3 regions of the Peribacillus sp. B2I2 genome follow, and region 3 is predicted to be linked to each of the others. Evidence: riboswitches for the same ligand, from Rfam matches in the RefSeq annotation. Region 3 holds a riboswitch; each other region holds the start of a gene.

Region 1 (5,680 bases), 290 kb from region 3:
TGTAACATCTTCCATGAACTCGTAAGGGAAAGTCGTTTCTTGTATTTTTACGTTTGTTGGTTAAAGTGAAGAAAGGGTATTAAAAAAGCATAGGGGTAAACGCTTGGTTATAGCATGTGACGGGACCACTTCTGCAGGACCATTTTCAGCAGTGACCCAATCTGTAAGATTGTATAAAACACATACTCGCAAGTGCAATTCAGTAAGGTTTTTAATGGTTTTCATATACCTGTTTTTGTATAATTTTACATAACTATTGAAAAGCCAAAAAGAAACTTATATTTAAAAAGATAAAAAGGAGAATATATGAAAATTGGTTTGGTACGGCATTTTAAGGTGGCACATGAATTTCCTACTGGGAAATCTGTGACGGCGGATGATATGAAGCAATGGTTTGAGGACTATGATGCAGCGGATATTATTTATGGAACGACTTTATTTGGCATGGAGGAATGGCAGGAATGTTATTGCAGTGATATGTCGAGAGCTGTCAAGACAGCGGAACATATCTATCCAGGTAAGGTTCATCGAATGGAGGAGCTGCGGGAAATACCTTCTCCCCCTCTTAAAGGAAAAGTGAAGCTGCCGTTCATCCTATGGGCCATCTGGATTCGATGCTGCTCGATGTTCAACAGGCAGACAAGGGCGGAAATTAAGATCGCTGAACAAAGAATCAATAAGGTATTGGATGAAATCTTTACAAAGGGGGATAGGGATGTTCTGATCGTGAGTCATGCCGCCCTCATGATATATATGAGAAAAGAGCTGATCCGACGGGGGTTCACCGGTCCAAAATTCAAGATTGCAAGTAATGGAAAGCTGTATGTATTCGAAAGATGATAAGTGAAGAAATATAGGGTTTTCCATCAGAGAAGGTAAGTATGATGTTCATCGTACATTTTGCTGATTTTAAGAAAGATGCAGGGATTTTCTGAATAATTATTCTTTTTCCATTGGTTGTGGTTTATTATTGTAATAGTGTAATTTTTACGATTTCAATAATAGGGAAAGAGGGTGGACATTTTGGTGAAGGCAGTTTTTTTTGATTTAGATGATACATTACTATGGGATCAGAAAAGTGTAAAAGAGGCTTTTGTGGCTACATGCGAAGTGGCTAAGGAGAAGTATGATTTGAATGTCGACGAGTTTGAAGAAGCTGTGCGGAAGGAAGCGCGTGAGCTTTATTCTTCTTACGATACATATGCATTTACTCAAATGATCGGTATCAACCCATTTGAGGGGCTATGGGGAAATTTTCAGGATGATCATGATGAATTCCGGAAGATGGCCGGGATTGCACCGGCTTATCGGAAAGAAGCGTGGACGGGAGGCTTGAAGGCATTAGGGATCGATGACCCGGAATTTGGGCTTGAACTGGCAGAACGTTTCCCGGCCGAGAGACGCAAAAAGCCATTTATCTATGAAGAATCATTTCGTGTGTTAGATGAATTAAAAGGGAAGTACAAATTGCTATTGCTTACGAACGGGTCTCCTGAACTGCAAAACACCAAACTTGAAATTACGCCTGAACTAGTTCCTTATTTCGACCAAATCGTCATTTCTGGTGCGTTTGGAAGAGGTAAACCGGATGCCTCCATTTTTGAGCATGCTTTGGAAATCATGGAGCTTGATAAGGATGAAGTATTGATGGTCGGCGATAATTTAATGACGGATATCCTTGGAGCGTCACGGGTAGGCATAAAGTCGGTTTGGATAAATCGCCATGATAAGGAACGGAATGAAGTGCTTCCAACCTATGAAATCAAGCATTTAGAGGAGCTTTTCCCAATCCTTGAGAGCCTGTAAAATTACTCTTCAAGTAACGAATTTTGGAGAGGTTGAAATAAAATATTAGGTCTTTTAAATTATTTACAGAGTGAAAAGGGTGATATATAGTTACCCTGTAATCAATTAAATTATTTAGACTAGGGGTGTCCAATAAAAGTTGGGCTGAGAGAGAAGCGCTTAAGCTTCTTAACCCTCAGGACCTGATCTGGTTCATACCAGCGTGGGGAAGTTAGAATCTACTAAACAATGACCATTTCAATTGGTCATTTCTGTAGTCATACTAACGTTAGCCGGGTCTTAAATATGAGACCTGGCTTTTTCGTGCGAAATGGATTGGATTTTGTCCTTTTTAAATGAACTTAAAAAGGAGAAATGAAATCATGAGTAATTCAGTAAATGACATGAACGTTTCAATTATGTCCAGTTTTGCTGGGAGTAAAAAAGTGTATGTTGAGGGATCTAGACCTGATATTAAAGTACCTATGCGTGAAATTAAGCTAAGTCCGACTACAGGGGCATTCGGCGAAGAGGAGAATCCGCCTTTACGAGTTTATGACACAAGCGGTTTCTATACGGATTCAGAATATCCCATTGATATTCATAAAGGTCTTGCCCCGATTAGACGCAACTGGGTCCTGGAACGGGAAGACGTTGAAGAGTATGAAGGACGTGAAATAAAACCAGAAGATAATGGGTATAGAAAAGTGGATTCACAATCCAAAGTAGAAATTTTTCCGGGATTGAAAAGAAAACCATTGCGAGCGATGGAAGGGCAAAACGTAACCCAGCTCCATTATGCCCGTAAAGGTATCATTACCCCAGAAATGGAATTCATTTCGATCAGGGAAAATGTTGCCCCTGAGTTTGTAAGAGAAGAGGTAGCTAGCGGACGGGCGATCATTCCGGCAAATATTAACCACCCTGAAAGTGAGCCCATGATCATCGGACGAAAATTTCATGTGAAAATAAATGCGAATATCGGAAACTCAGCTGTTAGTTCATCGATCGAAGATGAAGTGGAGAAAATGACTTGGGCTACACGATGGGGAGCCGACAATATAATGGATCTTTCCACCGGAAAGAATATTCACACCACCCGGGAATGGATTATCAGGAATTCGCCTGTGCCAGTTGGAACTGTTCCGATATATCAAGCATTGGAAAAAGTGAATGGAGTCGCGGAAGATTTAAATTGGGAAGTTTTTAGGGATACATTAATCGAGCAGGCCGAGCAAGGTGTCGATTACTTCACTATACACGCTGGTGTGCTTTTGCGATATATCCCTTTAACAGCGAAGCGAGTTACGGGAATTGTTTCCCGAGGGGGCTCCATCATGGCACAATGGTGCTTGGCCCACCACCAAGAAAGCTTTCTCTATACTCACTTTGAAGAGATTTGTGAAATCATGAAGGCATATGATGTCTCTTTCTCATTAGGCGACGGCCTCCGTCCTGGATCCATTGCAGATGCAAACGATGAGGCTCAATTTGCTGAATTGGAAACATTGGGGGAACTGACGAAGATTGCATGGAAGCACGATGTTCAAGTCATGGTTGAGGGACCCGGTCACGTACCTATGCATTTAATTAAAGAAAATATGGATAAGCAGCTGGAAGTGTGTCAAGAAGCACCATTCTATACCCTAGGACCATTAACAACGGATATAGCACCTGGGTACGATCATATTACTTCTGCAATTGGTGCTGCCATGATTGGATGGTTTGGAACTGCCATGCTTTGTTATGTGACACCGAAAGAGCATCTGGGACTTCCGAATAAAGAGGATGTTCGAGTAGGGGTCATTACCTATAAAATTGCAGCCCACGCAGCTGACCTTGCAAAAGGCCATCCGCATGCACAAAAACGAGATGATGCCCTTTCTAAGGCTAGATTCGAATTTCGTTGGAGAGATCAGTTCAATCTTTCTCTCGACCCTGAAAGGGCGGTTGAATATCACGATGAAACTCTACCAGCTGAAGGTGCCAAAACAGCCCATTTCTGTTCAATGTGCGGACCTAAATTCTGTAGTATGAGAATCTCACAGGACATCCGTGATTTGGCGAAAGAAAAGGGTCTGGGCTTTGAGTCGGTAATCGATGAAGGGCTTAAAGAAAAAGCCAATGAATTTAGGAAAACGGACGGAAAAATCTATCAATGATTCGGACGAGAGGGAGAATTCGATGAATCGGGTAATCCAGATAAAAGTTGAAATGAAACAGTTGGAAACTCAATTGGAACAGCTGAAAAGAGAGCTGAACATTTTTCGGGAGAATTGTAATCATGAATTTATAAAAAATGATTATAGTCAAGAATGCACAAAGTGCCACTTAATCGAAAGTCTGCAATGGTAGTGATTCATTAATCTTCCTTTCATACGGAAATCAATCCCTTAATCATGTTGGAGATTCAGCCAACATGATTAAGGGGATATTTCATCCATGTTTTACGAACTTGTTTTATTAATATGAAGAGGAGGAGGGACCAGCCATCCTTTTTCCTTATTTAATCTTAGGAAATCAGCACTCAATGCCGCTTTTTTTGTGTGGAATTGTGCAAACATTTCCGCAATATCTTCGTGGATGCATTGACCATGATCTGGCTGCAAGCAACTAATCCTGCACTAATATCAATGGATACTGAAGCGGAGATTTCAGGATCTTGAAGTCTTGCCCCCACGGGAATATCCTCTAAATTAGCTATAGGCCTTTCAGGTAGTGATGGAGGCAGTCCTACGTTATTTTCTTTTAATGATAATTCAATGGTCATTTTCCTGTTTACCTTGATTGATCACTTCTACAAGGAATTTATGTAGGGTCCTTATCAGTCCTTATCACCAGAATGATTAAGCATGGTTTGATGACATGCAATCAACCCTTTTGTTTGCTTGAAATGGCCATGGCCCAAATACGTCACCATAATGCATAGGCTATTCTTTCGGATTTACGCTTAAAATTCCCATAATCATTATATATTTGTACTGTGTGAAACGAATTTAAGTTGCCCTATACTTAATCATTTTTGAGATTATTTGAGGGCTTTTTATACTAACCTTTTATTCCTTGCAGCCATTCTTGATAACATTCATCACAAAGCATTTCATTTCTATCCGTGTCAGTAACTTGAAACGTTACAACATGGATTTTTTTTTCTTCTGTGTCGTCAGTACAATAGAAGCATTTATGTGTCATTAGAAATCCTCCCATACATATTAAAGGTGTTTATAGTTTAAAACGTCTCGGTTTTTTTATACAGACAAACAGACAACATGATGGAGGTAGCTTAATTGGTCTTCATGGAAGAGTTTAGGTTGAATAATCCTGTTGGGGTTTAACATACTAAACTTGTTCGCATGATTGATAAAACGAGGAGGGAAATACAATGCAAAATCAAAATCAATATCAACAAGGTCAAGTACACCAGAACATGCAAACGGGTGCTATTCCTCCACAAATGAATCACGGAGGTCATGAAGTATTCGATGTACATGAAGTGTTATCGGGAACGATTGGTACATTAAACACATATATGCTTTTGCGTCAGCATGTACAGGATCAGGAATTGCTGGATATTTTGGATCGTCAATATCAGTTCATCAAAGATGAATATAATATTACATTGGAGTGCTTCCAAACGGGCCAGGATCCTTCTAAACCGACCCAGAGCTACAAAATGAATCAAGGTAACGATTTTATATATGGATTGACTCCAACACAGCCAAAGAAACCTTTGCAATCCGTCTCGGAAATTACGGATGAATGCATTTCAGGTATGATGCTTGGAGCTGTTAAGTCTGCAGCATCCTTGAAAGCGATGGCTGCTCTTGAAATAACGAATCCGGTGGTTCGCCGCGTATTTGCAGATTCCGTTCCGAACTGCATTGAAATGGCATAC
Region 2 (5,680 bases), 1.3 Mb from region 3:
CCAAAGGTTGGCTCATCCAGGAGAATGATTTTTTTGTCTATTACGATTGAGGCAGCTACACTTAAGCGACGCTTTTGACCCATTGATAATTGAAACGGATGTTTATCCCGATGTGCCTCAAGGCGGAACACTCCAAGTAATGATTGGACTCTCTCCTCGATTTCTTGTTGCGGCCTTTTTTCAATTCTCAATGAATAAGCAATTTCTTCATATACAGAATTTGCAACGAACTGAAACTCAGGATTTTGAAAGACAAACGTCATATGATCCGTTAGATTTTTCACCCTTCTAATAGGGGACCCCATTAATTCATACTGACCACTCGTTTTTATGAACTGCATCAGTGCATGTAAAAGAGTACTCTTCCCCGCGCCATTTTCTCCACTGATTACAATCCATTCACCTGAATGGACCTGCAGCTCCTCAACCTTGATTTTCGCTTCCTTTTTCCGGAATCCGCTAAAACCTTGCACATGAATAAGGGGGGCCCCCACACTAAATGGGTTTTCACGAATGAGCTCATGGTCATGTACATACTCATCCCAAACACCTGGGAACCAAATTCCATGTTCTTTCATTTCATTTTTATATAGGGAAAGAATGGTATCTTTTGGACCATCAGCTATGATTTGACCGTCATCATTAAAAAGCACGATTCGTTCGATGAATTCTAAAACATGATCAATTTTATGTTCCACGATAATAACCGTCTTGTCTCGTCCGACTCCCTTCAACAAGTCCCAGATTTCTTTTGTTCCTTCCGGATCGAGCATGGCGGTTGGTTCATCTAAAAATATCACTTCCGGTTCAAGGGCCAATACTGAAGCAATGGCCAGACGCTGTTTCATCCCGCCTGATAATGTATCAATACTTGTATGGATATCGTCTAGATTCAATCCTACCTCACGGATATGTTTTTGGATCTTCTCTTTCATTTCTTTTTTAGGGACGGAAAGATTCTCAAGGACGAAGGCAATTTCCTCATCAGCAAACGGCATGCAAAACTGACTATCAGGGTCTTGAAAAACATATCCCCATGAAGAAGGACACTTCAATTCTTCCGCCTTCATCGGAACTTCGATGGAATTCGGAATCAATCCGCTTAATACTTGCAAAAGAGTCGACTTACCACATCCTGATGGTCCCAACAATAGAACTTTTTCACCTTTATCAAATGAGACGGATAAGTCCTTGAAAATCAATGACTCATCACCTGGAAATTTCATTCTTAACTTCTCAACATGAACGATTCGTTCCATGGCCATCAACCTCTACTTTTGGTCCAGTTCTGCATAATCTTTACTTGAAACTGGACGAACAAGATTAGTTACTCCTGTTGCTTCCAGGACTTTAACTAGATAATAAGCTGTTACACCTGCAAAGAATATGGAACCCAAGAACCTCGCAATCATGAATAACGATAGATTCCAAAGGGAGAGCGCACCTATTTCCCCGTATGCAAAATCCATGATGACTGATCCCAGGCAGGAAGCCACCGCAGCTAAAACGGCCACCGACATATTGAATTTTTTATATCTGAACGCCATGAACAGCAGTTCAGCGAACAAACCTTGGACCACCCCATATAAGAGTACGGTCAGCCCCCATGGTGAACCCAGAAAGAATTCACCGGAAGCTGCAGCTATCTCTGCCAGAAGTGCTACACCCGGTTTCCGTAAAATCAAAAAGGCAACGGGGCCAGCAATAAACCACATTCCATAAATAAGTTGATCTAGATGTAATCCTAATGGTTTAACGGAATAATATATCGAACCCCAAAGGATATAAACGATTCCAAATGCTACGGCAATCACGATAGTGACTAATATATCCGTTAATTTCAATCCTTTTTTCATGTTTCATTCTCCTTTATACTTCCAGTATTTCCTTATGAACAGGCCATGTCTCTAAGCGATAAGCCATTTCCCAAAATGAGTATTCATATTGGCTGCTAAGGATAAAATGTTCCTTCATTCTTTCCTTATCTTCATCTGTTACTTTTTCAGCAATCTCATCAAGCCTCGCAATTTGTTCTTCCACCAAAGAGCGGAACCACTCTCCTCCGTAAGCCGCTATCCATTCTTGATAAATCGGCTCTTCCGGTTCACACCCTTGCAGCTTTTCGCCAATTTCATAATACAGCCAGTAACATGGCAAGATAGCTGCAATAACATCCCCTAAATGTCCAGAATAAGCCGCACGATACATATGGGAAGTATAAGCATAAGCAGTCGGGGCGGGTTTGAAATTTTCCCTTTCTTCTTTTGTGATGCCTAATCTCTCAGAAAAATTTTCATGAAGCTTCAACTCCGCTTCATATGTTCCTTGTGCGTGGCCGGCAAGCCTGCTTGTTGTATGTAAGTCTGTTGCCTTTACTGCTCCTAAAGCTTGAACTCTAGCAAAATGAGATAAATAATAGGCATCTTGCATGACATAAAAACGAAAACACTCTAATGGCAATGTGCCATCTCCAATTCCTGCAACAAACGGGTGATTAAAACTAGCTTCCCAAATATGATCAACTTCCTGGCGGATTTCCTCTGAAAACTTCATGTCCATTACCTCCAAATTCTATTTTTCAATGAATGATACGGGATAAAAACCTTAAATCACCTCTTTTTTTGCAAATAAAAAACCACTTTCTTTAACGTAAAGAAAGTGGTTTTACTTGAAATAATACAGAAACGTATTGTCCCAGACCCCACTTCCCTACGCTGGTATAAACCAGATCAGGTTCTAAGGGTCTTAAAGTCATACTTTAATCTCAGCTTCTCAGGTAAAACCAAATTTCACCTATAAAGCACCCCTAGTGGTACAAATTGTATATATAATTCATTTGCCTTTATATTAACACGATAAATCCAATTGTCAAACGATTAGAAAAAGTTTTCAAGCTATATTGCTTTAGGATTACTAGCCTTTCAATCTTGCATACTCACCTAACCACGATCAATTAAACCATTGTTAATCCACCATTTACGGAAAGAGTTTGCCCCGTAATATACCCTGCATCTTCCGAAACGAAATAGGCAACAGCACTGGCAATGTCCTCGGGTTGAGCTAGCCGACGGAATGGAATAGCTTTTTCCAAGGCGCTTGCTATACCAACATTATAAGAGCCTATTTCTTGAAATAAAGGAGTATCAGCAGGGCCTGGTGCAACACAATTGATGTTGAGTTTGTGACGTGCCATTTCTCTTGCTATCGTTTTTGTGAAGGCAATCACCCCTCCCTTAGCAGCCGAATAAACTGCCTCTCCACTTGATCCGACCCTAGCTGCATCTGATGCAATATTTACTACCTTGCCGTAACCATTTTCAATCATAAGAGGTAAAATTTCCTTGCAAGTATGGATCTGCCCAAGTAAATTAATATCGATAATCCTTTTCCAAGTGCTTGGATCACTTTTTAAAAAAGGTTCCACCTTATCCCAGCCTGCATTATTAACCAATATATCTATTCTTTGATAATGGTTCACTGATTCTTCAACGGCTTTTTTAACACTTTCTAATTTCGTTACATCACAATAGACCGCTCTGGCTTCAAAACCCGACTTTTCGATTATAGAAACCGTTTCCTCTGCATTTTTAAGATTTATATCAGCCACGATGATGTTAAAATTGCGAGAAGCCAATTTTTTTGCAATCTCTCTGCCAATTCCGCTCCCGGCACCTGTGATAAATGCCATTCTTTTATTCATCATATTCCCTCCACTTTCACCATTTAGTCAATATGGATTTATTTAAGCTGCTTATATATTGTCTATTATCTTTTCATTTATCATTTCCCGGAGCCGGAATTTCTGGATTTTCCCGCTTGCCGTACGAGGAAAGTCATCCATTATTTCAAGAAATTCAGGCCAATATTGTTTGGCCAAACCCTTTTCCGAGAGAAATTCCTGCATGGAATCCATCGTAATCGGGCTCTTTCCCATTTTCATGCTGATACATGCACATGCTTTTTCCTGAAGACGAGAATCTGGAACAGCGATAACCTGAGCGCTAGAAATATCCGGGTGTTCATACAATACATTTTCTACATAAGCAACTGGAATATTTTCGCCGCCACGTATGATTATGTCTTTGTTTCTTCCAGAAATCCGGATATATCCATCTTCATCAATAAATGCTCGATCACCGGTAATGAACCATCCGTCACTATACTCAGCTAAAGTATCATCGATCCGTTTAAAATAGCCGACAAAAAGAGCCGGACCCCTTACTAATAAAGAACCTTCTATATTCGGAGCACAGAGCTCCCCTTCAAGATCCACTACTTTTAGCTCCATCCCCGGAAAGGGAATTCCGTCGGTATTCGTCAGTTTTTCTTCTAGATCCTCAAGTCTCGTCAAGGTTACCAAGCCATCTTCCGTTTGTCCCCATCCTGACAATATCTTGAACGGTACTTTTTCCACGGCTTCCTTTACTAAATGCCTGGGAATCGGGGCACCTAGAGCTACGAAGACTCGTAGCGAATTGAGGTCATAACTTTCTATCCCTTCCATTTGAATCGTATCTTGCAGAAAAGGAGTAGCTCCCGCCGTAAACGTTATCTTTTCCTTCTCAACCCATTCAATAAACTCTCTCGGATTCCAAATGTCTTGATAGACTCCTGTACCTCCAATATGAGTAGGGAGCCTAACTCCATAACCAAAACCTGTTTGATGAGCGAACGTTGACGCCATGAAATGAACGTCATCGGAGGTTAAATGTAAGTGGTCAATCCAATAATCCGTTGATATACAAAGAGTATTATGTGTATGCATTACTCCTTTTGGACTTCCAGTGGTTCCCGAGGTAAAGATAATTTCAGTCACATCATTGGGGTCATGTGTGATTTCATCCAAAATGGATGAATCCATCCGGTCTTCCCAAGGTTCCTCAAATAGTGAGGAGAACAGTTTCATCCCCTTCGGCGCCTTGTCCCCAATCACATATATATGTTTCATTGATGGCCATTGATGGCTTAGTCTCTCAATCATGTCAGGGTAATAAAACCCACGGAAATAATCTGGTACAACAATCATTTTTGATTCTGCCATCCCAACCATATAGCCAATTTCCCTATCTCGATAAATCGGTATCAAGGGATTGCTAATGGCACCGATTCTTGTAACAGCATAGTGTAAGATTATAAATTCATTCCAGTTAGGCAGTTGAAAAGAGACAACATCCCCTTTACCCAATCCTATATGCAAGAGACCCAAAGCGATTCGATCGACCAACTTACCAAGCTGCTTGTAAGTAAAACTACTTTTTTTATCGATAATCGCTATCTTATCTGGATGCTTCACTATAGCATCATTCAAATAATCCAAGATCGTTCGGTTTGGCCAAACGCCTTGATATTTCCCCACATATTCCTGAGTCAAAATCGTCTCCAATTTCACCAGTTTCCATCCCCCTCATCAACCTCTGAATTTTTTAAAATCTACAGGCCTCTTTTCCAGGAAGGCATTTTTTCCTTCTTCCGATTCTTGTGTATTGTAAAACATCGCTAAACTGCCCATCGATAGCTGAGAAATCCCTTGAATGTTTGCACTATCTGCATTAAAGGAATATTTAAGCATTTTTAGCGCAGTAGGACTCTTATCAAGGATCTTTCTTGCCCATTCTTCTGCTGCCTCGTGCAGTTGTTCTGGGGCAACGATTTTGTTCACAAGTCCCATTTCCTTTGCTTC
Region 3 (5,680 bases):
GATCGATTATCTTGTATGAATATTATGAGGGTTTTATTTTCAATCTATAGGATCATTCACCTCGATTAGTAGTGGAACCTAACTATTAGTATAAGTAACTGGACGTCAATCAGTCAAAAATTTCACACTAAAAACCCATGGAAAAAAGGATATTTATCCATTATTTAGTTTTCAATTGTATGGAAAAGGTCGTTAGGAAATCGGTAGAGTGGCAGGATAAGGTTCCTTGATGTTTTAAAACGATTTCTTTACAGACGAATAGTCCCAATCCCGTTCCTCTTTTTTTTGTGGTGATGAATGGTTCAAAAATGTTCGGCAGGACTTCGTCAGGTATCTTCGGCCCATTGTTGGAAATATTTAAGGTAAGAATGCCGGGTGGTGACTCAGAGCCTGAAATGTAAATGGATGGGGAAGGCATCCCTGCAACCACATCAAGAGCATTTAAAATAATATTAAGTAATACCTGACGGAATTCTTCTTCAGAACCGGAAATTACGGCATCATCGGCGATATTACATGTAATGGAAGCATTTACTTCCAAAATGCTTGGATATAAAAATTCAATGACCTCGTTAACTAGCTTAGCAATGGAAAATAGATCTGGTGGTGATGTTGAAGTTTCCTTTTTGGAAATATTAAGAAATTGTGTAATCCGATAATTGAGCTGATCCAATTCCTTTGAAATGATATCAAGGTATTTTATTTCCGGTTGTTCTGCCTGTAACAATTGTATGAATCCCATTATGGATGTCAGTGGATTTCGGAATTCATGGACAAAGCTCGAGGTCATTTGGCCAAGGAGTGTTAAACGGTCTTTATGGTTTGGGCTTATGAATTGATAGCGTTCTTCAAGTTCCATCGTTTTCAATTCGGTATAATGGGATAATGCAAAATGAATGAGTTTATCGAAGTAAACGTTTACATGCTTGATTCGATCGGATATTTCTTCTTTGGGTGCTTCTGAATTCAAAACGTGCTCAATGATGATGGATCTGCCGATGGTTGCAGTGGAAAAGAAATTTTCCATATCCAATTGCTTATTAACTCGATCAGACGCAATTTTTCCCCCTACGACCTTCAGTACATCGTCTATGTCAGTATCCGATTTTCCAAGCTGATCCATTAGCAGATTAAAGATATTTTCCACTTCTCCTTTAAAATATCCCATATATCCGTCCGGTAAATGCAGCAACTCATCTTTCCATTTGGATATGATACTGCTTTTTTGAGAAGATAAAAAGTGAATGGTCATTTCTCGATTAGATACCATTTTGCCCTCCATACTGTAGGAAAATGAATTTACTTTTGACCCAGAAATTAATGTATTAGAAAAAAATTACAAAATATTAAAATAATTACATCTCGCTTTTATGATAACAGATTAGAGTTCTTTTAACATGTGTCAATTGGATAAATATTCGTCAATCAATCGATAAATACCTTTTTTTGACACAGTTTTATTACAGTGATTACATGAATTAATAATAAAAAAAGGTATCCGTAAAGTTAATGACGGTTACCTTTTTTTATGAAATGCATATGGTTCGATATGAACGATCACATGCTGGATATTATATTCCTTCAAAAGATTCTCTTCGATTTTAACCGTAATATCGTGACCTTGGATGACGGTCAAAAGAGGGTTAACATGAACGGTAGTTTCGAGCAGGATTTCACTTCCGTGCATACGGGCCTTAATTTCACTCATGTCTTTTACACCTTCTGTCAATATAATGGTTTGACCGATCTTTTGCAGGAGCTGCTCGTCGAAACCATCGGTTAAAGAGATGGAGGCATCCCGAAAGATATCCCAGGCCGTTTTGCATATGATGACCCCCACGACTGCTGCAGCTATTGCATCAAGCCAAGGGATTCCCATCTTAGTACCGATGATTCCAATGAAAGCACCAACACTGACAAGGGCATCGGAACGATTATCCTGTGCAACGGCGTAGATGGAAGAGCTGTTGATCTTTTTACTTAATGCTAAGTTATAACGGTAGATTCCGTACATGAAGATTGCAGAGAATAGGGCGACATAACCGGTAAGCATATTGGGAACGGTTGTTGAATCTTGCTGGAAGAAGGATTCTACAGCACTGAATACAACCTGCAGGCCTACGGTGATCATAATGAAGGCAGCTACCAACGAGGCTACGGTTTCCGCCCGTAAATGTCCATATGAATGATTATCATCTGGAGGTCTCTTCGAAATTTTCAAACCAATCAATACGGCTATGGAAGCGATGATATCGGTCGTATTATTTAAACCATCTGCCCAAAGTCCTTTAGAATCACCGAAATAACCAAATGACAATTTAAGGGCAGACAAGAATATGTAAGCGGCAATGCTTATGTAGGCGCCTTTTTCAGCTGAAATCGAATGTTTATCCATGTCCATTCCCTCCCCTATGTAAATTAGGTTTAATAAAGATAACAAAACAAACCTTAGTGAGTCTATAGAAAAATTGTCGTATTTAGCCATCTAACTTGTTTAATTGCAGGTGTATTGAAGGTATGTAAAGAAGTTGGTTATAAGAAAGAATATCGCCATAAAATGGGAATGACAAGTTGTTGACATATACAGTTTCTTTAGTTGTCAATTAAAGAAACTAGTAGTATATTCTAACCGAGGATCGAAAAATAAATACTTCCACAAGGGGAGCCAAAAAGGCTGAGAGTGAACGGTTGAGTTCAGACCCTATGAACCTGATAGTTAGCACTAGCGTAGGGATGTGGTTTTGGATACAAGCAATACTGGGCATCCATTACCGCCCCGGTGTTGCTTTTTTTGCGCAAAATTGGCAGGGGGAACTCATGGACATTTTTTCATTTTTGGAGAAAGGAGTGGCTTGATGAAAAATAAAACGTTATTCATGACAGAGGTCGCCATTTTTGCATCATTGGCTTTATTACTGGATATGGTCTCTGGATTCATTTTTTCAAGAATCTGGCCTCAAGGGGGTTCGATTTCAATAGCCATGGTACCTATTTTTCTGATGGCATATCGTTGGGGCATAAAAGGTGGGATGTTAGCCGGATTGTTACTTGGACTATTGCAGATTGTCAGTGGTACAGCATGGATCGGAACACCGATCCAAGGCTTCATTGATTATTATCTTGCCTTTATGGTTGTCGGGATATCCGGTGTATTCATGAACAAGTTTGTAAACAGCTATAAAGAGGAAAAGCGTTCCAAAGCGAAATTATACGGGATTGGCGGCATGTTTTTGGGAAGTTTCCTGAGGTTTCTATGTCATTTCACTTCTGGAATCGTGTTTTTTGGATCTGCAGCACCAAAAGGACAGCCAGTAGCGGTTTATTCATTCATTTATAATGGGACTTATATGCTGATCAGTTTTATTTTATCGGCCATTGTGGTGATGATGTTATATTCGGCAGCTTCAAATGTATTACTGAAAAAAGCCTATTAACAAAAAAGCCGGATTCTACAAGAATCCGGCTTTTTTCGGAGAATGATCAAACGATACGTACAGGGCGAACTGGCTCAATCTCATTTTGCAATGAATACCGAACAGGGTGCGTTTTTCGCAATTGAACTACTTGTACTTCCAAGAAAGAATTTTTCCAAACCGCTTTTAGAGCTATTGCCGACGACGATGAGGTCGGCCGCAGTTCTTTCTGCATATTCACATATGCTATCTGGCGCATGTCCTTCCAATATCTCGAATTTCCCCTTGACTTGACATTCACTTAGCAATCTCAACGTATTACTTTCTGCGTTCCGAACACTATTCTCGACGGGGGAAGGGGTGTCAATTACCTTTTGTTCTCGCTGTTCAACTTCAACGACGGGATGTGTCTGGACGGGATCGACATAAAATCCTGCAGCGGGTACAAATCCAGGAGCTGTGACGTTTCCCATGATACTCTGTTCAACCTTATCACTTAGGACATGGACTACGGTCAGCTCAGCTTCAGGAAAGGCCTGTTTGATTGTTGCTCCATATTCCACGGCCCGTGTACTCTCTTCATTTCCATCAAAAGCGACGACAATATTTTTTATGTCTTTCATAATTTCACTCTCCCATTTATAAGTCTTTAAAGTGTTATACCCACTTTTAAATGGCTTCACGCCTTTAATTGGTATATAGATCGCCAATTACGGGGAAAGGATAGATACGGGCATTGTTAAAATGGTAGGATGAAATCCTGGTCCTTCAATTAGTTGGCGTGCTTTATTTTTCATTCGGAAGGAATATCATCAGCAAGGAAGCCGGTACACGAGTATAGTGCTAAAAGAAAAGGCGACTGAACTGTGGCCTTTTAGTCAATCGACGAGTTTTCTTTAATAAAAAGGGTAAAATATTTTTAATGAAACATGTCGCAGATGGGAAAATGGGGGTACAAAATGAGAGGGTTAGTGAAATTAGTTCTAATTATAATATTGGCGATTGTGGTTTTAGGCGCCGGTTCACTCTTGTATTTCAGGCAGGGTGCAGATATAAGCCATCTTGAAAATAATCTTCAGCAACCGACAGGAATCTATGATCTGGATGGGAATCTTGCCAGTACGATCACGGCAAATAAATCCGAAGGTGTTGCGATAGATGAAATACCGGAACATATGAAACAAGCGGTGGTTTCCATTGAGGATCACCGTTTTTATAAACATCACGGTATAGATTATCAAGGGATCTTGCGAGCCTTGGTTAAAAATGCGAAGGCTGGAAGTGTTGTTGAAGGCGGGAGCACGCTCACCCAGCAGCTTGTGAAAATCACGATGCTGGAATCGGATCGAACATTGAAGAGGAAGATAGGAGAGTTTTTTCTAGCCCAGGAAGTTGAAAATCAATATACGAAAGATGAAATTCTGGAAATGTATTTGAATCAAGTTTATTTTGGCCATGGGGCATGGGGAATCAAAAAAGCTGCAAATATTTATTTTTCCAAAGAGGTCTCTGAATTGACCGTTGCCGAGGGAGCTTTGCTGGCGGGTGTCATTAATCTACCATCCAAACTTGATCCATATAAGAATTTGGACGGAGCATTGAAGCGGCGTGATTTGGTTCTTTCCAGAATGGCGGAACATGGTTATTTGACGAAAGATGAAGAAGCAGCCGCAAAAAAAGATTCGGTGACACTTCTTATGGGGGAGAAGGAAACCGATCCATTAAGAGGTAAGTATCCTTATTATGTTGATCATGTTTTATCGGAAGCATCGAGTAAATATGGAATTAAGCTTGAGGAACTGCTTTCAAAGGGCTATAAAATTTACACTACACTGGATCAATCCATGCAGCAGGCTACAGAATCCGTGTATGCGAATGAAGCCAATTTTCCAGTTGGAACGAGTACAGAGGAAATGGTTCAAAGTGGGTCAGTCCTCCTTGATCCTGAAACGGGCGGCATAAAGGCACTAGTCGGTGGGAGAGGTGAGCATCAATTCATGGGATATAACCGGGCAACCCAGCTGTCAAGATCTCCGGGTTCATCCATTAAACCACTTGTCGTTTACACTCCAGCGGTTGAGGAGGGATACGATATCACTGACCCTTTAAAGGATGAAAAAATGAGCTTCGGTGAATATGAGCCAACAAACCTGAGCGGTGAATACAAAGGAGAAGTACCCATGTATGAAGCGGTGATGAATTCCTTGAATGTACCAACGGTTTGGCTATTGAATGAGATTGGCATAGATAAGGGGCTGGATTCACTT

Evidence for each region. Region 3 has a riboswitch for thiamine pyrophosphate ahead of thiT (energy-coupled thiamine transporter ThiT). Riboswitches for the same ligand answer to the same signal wherever they lie in the genome.
Region 1: it holds a riboswitch for thiamine pyrophosphate, as region 3 does, so the genes downstream of both, thiC (phosphomethylpyrimidine synthase ThiC) here and thiT (energy-coupled thiamine transporter ThiT) in region 3, are expected to answer to the same signal.
Region 2: it holds a riboswitch for thiamine pyrophosphate, as region 3 does, so the genes downstream of both, tenA (thiaminase II) here and thiT (energy-coupled thiamine transporter ThiT) in region 3, are expected to answer to the same signal.

The regions. Positions count from the first base shown of each region.
Region 1 covers NZ_JBGCCB010000001.1:816,526-822,205, forward strand. Annotated here, with positions in the region: gene ABIE66_RS04175 (histidine phosphatase family protein) at 307-840, shown strand; gene ABIE66_RS04180 (HAD family hydrolase) at 1,024-1,806, shown strand; TPP riboswitch at 1,918-2,032, shown strand; gene thiC (phosphomethylpyrimidine synthase ThiC) at 2,166-3,947, shown strand; partial or broken gene ABIE66_RS04190 (DUF3231 family protein) at 4,233-4,712, opposite strand; gene ABIE66_RS04195 (hypothetical protein) at 4,834-4,977, opposite strand; gene ABIE66_RS04200 (spore coat protein) at 5,168-5,680, shown strand, end outside.
Region 2 covers NZ_JBGCCB010000001.1:2,358,067-2,363,746, reverse strand. Annotated here, with positions in the region: gene ABIE66_RS11830 (ABC transporter ATP-binding protein) at 1-1,259, opposite strand, end outside; gene ABIE66_RS11825 (ECF transporter S component) at 1,272-1,856, opposite strand; gene tenA (thiaminase II) at 1,870-2,553, opposite strand; TPP riboswitch at 2,690-2,818, opposite strand; gene ABIE66_RS11815 (SDR family NAD(P)-dependent oxidoreductase) at 2,954-3,700, opposite strand; gene ABIE66_RS11810 (AMP-binding protein) at 3,752-5,389, opposite strand; gene menB (1,4-dihydroxy-2-naphthoyl-CoA synthase) at 5,408-5,680, opposite strand, start outside.
Region 3 covers NZ_JBGCCB010000001.1:1,106,133-1,111,812, forward strand. Annotated here, with positions in the region: gene ABIE66_RS05590 (histidine kinase N-terminal domain-containing protein) at 161-1,270, opposite strand; gene ABIE66_RS05595 (cation diffusion facilitator family transporter) at 1,517-2,395, opposite strand; TPP riboswitch at 2,649-2,751, shown strand; gene thiT (energy-coupled thiamine transporter ThiT) at 2,856-3,434, shown strand; gene ABIE66_RS05605 (universal stress protein) at 3,515-4,036, opposite strand; gene ABIE66_RS05610 (transglycosylase domain-containing protein) at 4,373-5,680, shown strand, end outside.